Regions from separate parts of the Pseudomonas sp. SDO5591_S426 genome, predicted to be linked through region 1. Evidence: predicted binding sites of a transcription regulator. Region 1 holds the regulator's gene; the other holds the start of a gene.

Region 1 (4,082 bases):
AGGCAACGCACATCGAACACCAGATCGGCGTCCACCGGCATGCCACGCTTGAAACCGAAAGATTCCACCAGGAACGCCGTACCGGGTTCAGGCTGGTTGAGCAGGCGCAGCTTGATGGTATCGCGTAGCTGATACAGGTTCAGGTTGGTCGTGTTGACCTTGAGGTCTGCCAAATCGGCAATCGGTCCGAGCAGGCTGGTTTCGTCGTTGATCGCCTCGGCCAGTGAGCGATTGGGGCTGCTCAGCGGATGGCGACGACGGGTTTCCGAAAAGCGTTTGAGCAGAGTTTCCTCATCGGCATCCAGGTACAGGACATCGCACTGGATGTGTCGGCTGCGGACTTCTTCCAGCAGCTCTGGAAACCGCGACAGATGGCTGGGCAGGTTGCGCGCATCGATGGACACGGCTACCAGCGGCTGTGACAGCTCAGTGTGAATCAGCGCGCGTTCGGCCAGTTCCGGCAGTAACCCCGCAGGCAAGTTGTCGATGCAGTAGTAACCATTGTCCTCAAGAACATCGAGGGCGGTACTTTTACCTGAGCCGGAGCGACCGCTGACGATGATCAAGCGCATGATTAATGACCGTTTTGCTCGTCCAGGACAACCTGATACAAGGCTTCATTACTCGGGGCGCTGCGCAGTTTTTCGCGCACTTCCTTGCGGTCGAGCATGCTGGCGATCTGGCGTAACAGCTCCAGGTGCGCATCGGTAGCGGCTTCCGGGACCAGTAGAACGAACAACAGGTCGACCGGGGCACCATCGATGGCGTCGAAATCGATAGGGGCGTCAAGGTGCATCAAGGCGCTGATGGGCGAAGTACAGCCCTTGAGACGGCAGTGGGGGATGGCGATGCCGTTGCCAAAACCGGTTGAACCGAGTTTTTCACGGGCGACCAGGCTCTCGAAGACATCCTGCATGGCCAGATCCGGCACTTCGCGATGGATGAGGTTGGCAATTTGCTCGAGGGCTTTCTTTTTACTGCCGCCCGGCACGTTCACCAGGGAACGGCCGGGGGTCAGGATGCTTTCAAGTCGGATCATGGGTAGGGAGTGTTAACGACCGGTAGCGCCCTGGAGGAGGCTCTGGGTCTTTTCCTTATGCTTTTTGAGTTGTTTATCCAGCTTGTCGGTCAGTGCGTCGATCGCCGCGTACATATCGGTATGTTCCGCGTTGGCGACCACTTCATTGCCGGGAATATGCAGCGTGGCTTCGATTTTCTGCTTGAGCTTTTCGACGGTCATCGTGACCTGCACGTTGGTGATCTTGTCGAAATGCCTCTCTAATCGTTCGAGTTTTTCGCCGATGTAGGTGCGAAGAGGTTCGGTCACTTCCAGTTGGTGTCCACTGATGTTGACTTGCATACAGCTTCTCCTTCGTTGCCAGTGCATAAAGCGGCAGACCAGATGATCTGCCACTGGAACGCTGTGGCGTGGCTCTACATCAACCGCTTGCGTTCGCTCGAAGGCGCGATCCCGAGGGATTCGCGGTACTTGGCGACGGTGCGGCGAGCCACCTGAATGCCTTGTGCCTCCAGTAAACCAGCGATCTTGCTGTCACTCAACGGCTTTTTCTGATTTTCAGCGGCAACCAGTTTTTTGATGATCGCGCGGATCGCCGTGGACGAGCATTCGCCGCCTTCGGAGGTGCTGACGTGGCTGGAGAAAAAGTATTTCAGTTCATATATGCCCCGAGGGGTATGCATGAATTTTTGCGTGGTCACCCGGGAAATTGTCGATTCGTGCATGCCGACCGCTTCAGCGATGTCGTGCAGGACCAGCGGTTTCATCGCTTCATCGCCATACTCCAGGAAGCCGCGCTGATGCTCGACGATCTGGGTGGCCACTTTCATCAGGGTTTCGTTGCGGCTTTGCAGGCTCTTGATGAACCAGCGGGCTTCCTGCAACTGATTGCGCATGAAGGTGTTGTCGGCGCTGGTGTCGGCGCGGCGCACGAAGCCGGCGTACTGGGCGTTGACCCGCAGCCGTGGCACAGACTCCTGGTTGAGCTCCACGAGCCAGCGCTCGTTGTCCTTGCGCACGATGACGTCGGGAACGACGTACTCGGCCTCGGTGGATTCGATTTGCGAACCCGGACGCGGGTTGAGGCTCTGGACCAGTTCGATCACCTGGCGCAGCTCATCTTCCTTGAGCTTCATGCGGCGCATCAACTGGCTGTAGTCGCGACTGCCGAGCAGGTCGATGTAATCGGTGACCAGGCGCTTGGCTTCGGCCAGCCACGGCGTTTTGGCCGGCAGCTGACGCAATTGCAGCAGCAGGCACTCGCCCAGGTTTCGGGCGCCGATGCCGGCAGGTTCGAATTGCTGGATGCGGTGCAGGACGGCTTCGATTTCGTCCAGTTCGATGTCCAGTTCCGGATCGAAGGCTTCGAGGATTTCCTCGAGCGTTTCGTCCAGATAGCCCTGATTGTTGATGCAGTCGATCAGGGTAACGGCGATCAGGCGATCGGTGTCGGACATCGGTGCCAGGTTCAGTTGCCACAGCAAGTGGCTTTGCAGGCTTTCGCCGGCGGACGTGCGGGTGGTGAAATCCCACTCGTCATCATCGTTGCTCGGCAGGCTGCTGGCGCTGGTCTGGTAGACGTCTTCCCAAGCGGTATCGACGGGAAGTTCGTTGGGAATGCGTTCGTTCCAGTCGCCTTCTTCGAGGTTATCAACCGTCGGCGCGGTTTCCTGGTAGGAGGGTTCCTGAATGTCAGCGTTGGGCTTCTGTTCTGCGTTGTCGGCCAAGGGGTCGGTGTTATCGAAGTCGTCGCCTTCTTCCTGGCGTTCGAGCATCGGATTGGACTCCAGGGCCTCCTGGATTTCCTGTTGCAGATCCAGGGTCGACAATTGGAGCAGGCGGATGGCCTGTTGCAGCTGCGGTGTCATCGTCAGCTGCTGGCCCATTCTCAAGACTAGCGATGGTTTCATGGCAGGGGCTTAACACCTTATTCGCCGGCGCACATGCGCCATCCACTACAGGGCGCCGAGGCGCCAAACATAAGCAAATTATATGCCCGAAATTGCAGTGTTTGCCTAGAGCGCTGTAACAATAAAAAGATCTTGATTTTTTATCGAGACAAGCGCTCGGTCGACTAGCCAGGCAAGCCCTTACAGGCGGAACTCATGACCCAGGTAGACTTCCTTGACCAAGTCGTTGGCCAGGATGGTTTCCGCGTCACCTTCGGCGATCAGCTGGCCATCGTTGACGATGTAGGCGGTTTCGCAGATATCCAGGGTTTCACGGACGTTGTGGTCGGTGATCAGCACGCCAATGCCTTTGGCCTTGAGGTGATGGATGATTTGTTTGATGTCGCCTACCGAAATCGGGTCCACGCCGGCGAATGGTTCGTCGAGGAGGATGAATTTCGGGTTGGTGGCCAGTGCCCGGGCGATTTCCACGCGGCGGCGTTCACCACCGGACAGGCTCATCCCGAGGTTGTCGCGAATGTGGCTGATGTGGAACTCCTGCAGCAGGCTTTCCAGCTCCTTGCGACGACCGGCCTTGTCGAGTTCCTTGCGGGTCTCGAGGATCGCCATGATGTTGTCGGCTACCGAGAGTTTGCGGAAGATCGACGCTTCTTGCGGTAGATAACCGATACCTGCTTTCGCGCGACCGTGCATGGGCTGGTGGCTGACGTCCAGGTCGTCGATCAGCACGCGACCCTGATCAGCCTGCACCAGGCCGACGATCATGTAGAAGCAGGTGGTCTTGCCGGCGCCGTTGGGGCCAAGCAGGCCGACGATCTGACCGCTGTCGATCGACAGGCTGACGTCGCGCACGACCTGGCGGCTCTTGTAGCTCTTGGCCAGATGCTGAGCTTTCAGAGTTGCCATTACTGGGCCTTTTGCTCGTCGGTTTTCTTTTTCGGCTGGATGACCATGTCGATGCGCGGACGCGACTCGGTCACCTTGCTGCCTGTGGCGCGACCGGCGCTCGCCAGCTTCTTCTCGGTGTCGTAGACGATTTTCTCGCCTTGGGTGACGTTGTTGTCCTTGTCGATGACCTTGGCCTTGTCGATCAGTACAACGCGGTTTTGCGTAGCGTGGTACTGGATTGTCACACCCCAACCCTGAACCGGCTT
Region 2 (4,082 bases), on a different contig from region 1:
TCACGACTCCGGCCATTTCCATGGCTTCGATCATGCGCGCGGCGCGGTTGTAGCCGATTTTCAGCTTGCGCTGGACAGCGGAAATGGAAGCGCGGCGGCTTTCCAGAACGAACTGCACCGCCTCATCGTACAGCGCGTCAGCCTCGGGATCATCGCCGTCGCCGCCGCCACTACTGCCTTCAAAGCCACTGCCGGCCTCTTCGACACCGTTGAGGATGTCGTCGTTGTACTCCGGCGCACCGCGCAGTTTCCAGGCCTCGACCACACGGTGAACCTCATCGTCGGACACGAAAGCACCGTGGACACGAATCGGCAGACTGGTGCCCGGCGGCATGTAGAGCATGTCACCGTGACCCAGCAGTTGTTCGGCGCCGCCCTGGTCGATGATGGTCCGCGAGTCGATCTTGCTCGATACCTGGAACGCCATGCGGGTCGGGATGTTGGCCTTGATCAGACCGGTGATCACGTCCACCGATGGACGCTGGGTCGCGAGGATCAAGTGGATACCGGCCGCACGCGCCTTCTGGGCGATACGAGCGATCAGTTCTTCAACCTTCTTGCCGACGATCATCATCATGTCGGCGAATTCGTCGACCACCACCACGATGGTCGGCAGCTTTTGCAGCAGCGGTGCTTCGTCGTGGATGCTCTCGCGCTTGTACAGCGGATCGCTCAATGGCTCGCCAGCGTCCTGGGCTTCCTTGACCTTGGCGTTGAAGCCCGACAGGTTTCGCACGCCCATCTTCGCCATCAGCTTGTAGCGGCGCTCCATCTCGGCAACGCTCCAGCGCAGGGCGTTGGCGGCGTCCTTCATGTCGGTAACCACCGGGCACAACAGGTGCGGAATGCCTTCGTAGATCGACAGTTCGAGCATTTTCGGGTCGATCATGATCAGCTTGGCGTCTTCCGGGCCGGACTTGAACAGGATCGACAGGATCATCGCGTTCACACCCACCGACTTACCGGAACCGGTGGTGCCGGCCACCAGCAAGTGCGGCATTTTCGCCAGGTCAGTGATGACCGGCTTGCCACCGATGTCGTGGCCCAGGGCCAGGGTGACCGGCGATTTGAAGTTGTCGTACTCAGGGGTCGACAGCACCTCGGAGAAGCGCACGATCTGCCGGTCTTCGTTAGGAATTTCGATACCGACCGTGGTCTTGCCCGGAATCACTTCCACGACACGCACACTGGTCACGGCCAGGGAACGTGCCAGGTCTTTGGCCAGGTTGGAGATGCGGCTGACTTTTACGCCGGCCGCAGGCTGGATTTCGTAACGGGTAATCACCGGGCCCGGATGAATCGAATCCACGGTGACTTCGACGCCGAATTCCTTGAGCTTGATTTCCAGCAAATGGCCAACCGCAGCCAGGGATTCAGGCGAATAATTGAGTTGTTTCTTTTCTGCCGGGTCGAGAATCGAGATCGGCGGCAAGGTGCCTTCCACAGCGCTGTCGACGAACAGCGGTGCCTGTTTCTCTTTTTCGACACGCTTGCTCGGCGCGGCGGGCTTGACCGGCGCCGGCGCAATAACCGGCGGCACCTGCTTCTCGCGCTCGGACATGTGCTTGCTCAGGGCCTGCTCACGTTCGATCAGGCGTTCCTTGACCTTGGCCTGTTCGCGTTTGTCGCTGACGGTCGGCGCGACCACGTCGTGCACACGATCGTCGACTTCACGCAATTGCGCGACCAGTTGCTTGCGTTCGGTACGGGCCGCCCACCAACGATTGGCGGCGCCCTGGAACAGTTCAAACAGGTCGAGGGTGATCTTGCCGGTGACGTCCATCACCTTGAACCACGACAGGTCGGTGAATACGGTCAGGCCGAACAGGAACAGAGCGATGAACAGCAACGTGCTGCCCTGAATGTTCAGCGCGTTTTTGGCCAGGTCGCCAAGGCTTTCGCCCAGTGCACCGCCAGCGCCAGCCGGCAGACCGGTCGCGGCATGGAAATGGATATGAGCCAGCGCAGCACCGGACAGCACCAGGAACACCAGGCCGATCAAACGCCAGGAAAACAGCCAGCCGCTCCACTGCCACGGCTCGTGGCGCTGACGGAAGATCTGATAAGCCTTGATCGCCAGCAACAACGGGAAGATATAGGCGAAGTAACCCAACACCATGAACAGGATATCGGCGCTGTAGGAGCCCGCCGGACCGCCGAAGTTCTGCACGTCGTCGATCTTGCTGTTGTGGCTCCAACCCGGATCGTCCTTGCCATAGGTCAGCAAGGCCATCATCAGAAACAGGCACAACGCACCGATGGCGATCAATGCACCTTCCTTGAGGCGGTAGTGCAAATGCTGGCGCCAGAGCGGAACGACTGTTTTGGGTGCTTCGGTGGATTTCTTCAAAACGCTACTTTTCCTGCGCCCAAGGCGCGTCCATCTGATGAATGTCTTTAAAAAAACGGCAAAAAACTGCCCAATCCAGGCAGGTAAAAAAGTTAACAGGCCTAACTGGTACTACTTTTAACACTGCGCCCCGGTTTTTATAAACACGAAGCGCATCGCTTATTTTGTTACAAACACTGTTACAGCCAGGCATTGTACGGGTTTGCTCATCCAATGCCATGCTGGCAACACTTGTATGCAGCATAGTCAAAAGCACATTGCATGCGACTCAATTTGAGCATGCATTCTCTTTTGTGACAAAGGCTTATGAGGTGTTTTTATGAGCGCAGTGCAACATCACCGTCTGATCATTCTGGGTTCCGGCCCCGCCGGTTACAGCGCAGCCGTGTATGCCGCCCGCGCCAACCTCAAACCCGTTGTCATCACCGGCATACAGGCAGGTGGCCAGCTCACCACCACTGTCGAAGTCGATAACTGGCCTGGTGATGTCGAAGGTCTCACCGGCCCGGTCCTGATGGAACGCATGCAAAAACACGCCGAACGCTTTGACACACAGATCGTCTACGACCACATCCATACAGCCAAGTTGCAACAGCGCCCGTTTGAGTTGACCGGCGACAGCGGCACTTATACCTGCGACGCGCTGATTATCGCCACCGGCGCTTCCGCGCAATATCTGGGCCTGCCATCGGAAGAGACATTTGCCGGCAAAGGGGTTTCGGCCTGCGCGACCTGCGATGGATTCTTCTACCGCAAGCAAGTGGTTGCCGTGGTCGGCGGCGGCAACACGGCGGTTGAAGAAGCCCTGTACCTGTCGAACATCGCCAGCGAAGTGCACCTGATTCACCGGCGCGACAAGCTGCGCTCGGAGAAAATCCTCCAGGACAAACTGTTCGAGAAAGCCGCCAATGGCAACATCCGCCTGCACTGGAACCAGAATCTGGATGAAGTACTGGGTGACGCCAGCGGCGTGACCGGCGCCCGCCTGCGCGACAGCCATACCGGCGAAACCAAGGAACTGGCGGTTTCCGGAGTGTTCATCGCTATCGGCCACAAACCCAATACCGACTTGTTCGTCGGCCAACTGGAAATGCGCGACGGTTACCTGCTGGTCAAGGGCGGCAGCGAAGGTGATGCCACCGCAACCGCCATCGAAGGTGTGTTTGCGGCCGGCGACGTGGCCGATCACGTCTATCGCCAGGCAGTCACCTCCGCCGGGGCCGGCTGCATGGCAGCCCTCGATGCGGAAAAATACCTCGACGACATTCCCGTCGTTTAACGGCACACTGGGTGGCGAGCCTCAAGCTCGCCACCGCCCTCCCCTTCTGCAAGCCCGGACGCCATGCTGACTTGGTTACAACGCAACTCCCTGACTTTCCCGCCGCTGGAAAAAGCCATGCGCGACCCCAACGGCCTGTTGGCCGCCGGTGGCGACCTGTCTGCCGATCGGTTGATTCAGGCCTACCGCCACGGTTGCTTTCCATGGTTCTCGGAAGGTCAGCCGATTCTCTGGTGGTCGCCGGACCCGCGCACCGTTCTGTTTCCCGACGAACTGCATGTGTCCCGCAGCCTGAACAAATTGCTGCGCCAGCAACGCTATCAAGTGACCTTCGATCAGGATTTTGCCGCAGTCATCAGCGCCTGCGCCGCGCCACGGGATTACGCCGACGGCACCTGGATCACCGAAGCCATGCAGAACGCCTACCTGCAACTGCACAAGCGCGGTTACGCG

The links. The regulator sigma-54, encoded in region 1, starts transcription at its own class of promoters, with help from an activator protein. The targets are predictions, from matches to a motif close to ANTGGCATNNANNTTGCTNT.
Region 2: a site for sigma-54 is predicted at 2,600-2,619, ahead of ACW9JC_RS23030 (DNA translocase FtsK). Genes of this name have one in related genera too.

Annotation. Positions count from the first base shown of each region.
Region 1 covers NZ_JBSVXD010000091.1:4,449-8,530, forward strand. The annotation lists gene rapZ (RNase adapter RapZ) at 1-572, opposite strand, end outside; gene ptsN (PTS IIA-like nitrogen regulatory protein PtsN) at 575-1,039, opposite strand; gene hpf (ribosome hibernation-promoting factor, HPF/YfiA family) at 1,052-1,360, opposite strand; gene ACW9JC_RS18005 (RNA polymerase factor sigma-54) at 1,435-2,928, opposite strand; gene lptB (LPS export ABC transporter ATP-binding protein) at 3,109-3,834, opposite strand; gene lptA (lipopolysaccharide transport periplasmic protein LptA) at 3,834-4,082, opposite strand, start outside.
Region 2 covers NZ_JBSVXD010000151.1:8,955-13,036, forward strand. The annotation lists gene ACW9JC_RS23030 (DNA translocase FtsK) at 1-2,350, opposite strand, end outside; gene trxB (thioredoxin-disulfide reductase) at 2,670-3,629, shown strand; gene aat (leucyl/phenylalanyl-tRNA--protein transferase) at 3,693-4,082, shown strand, end outside.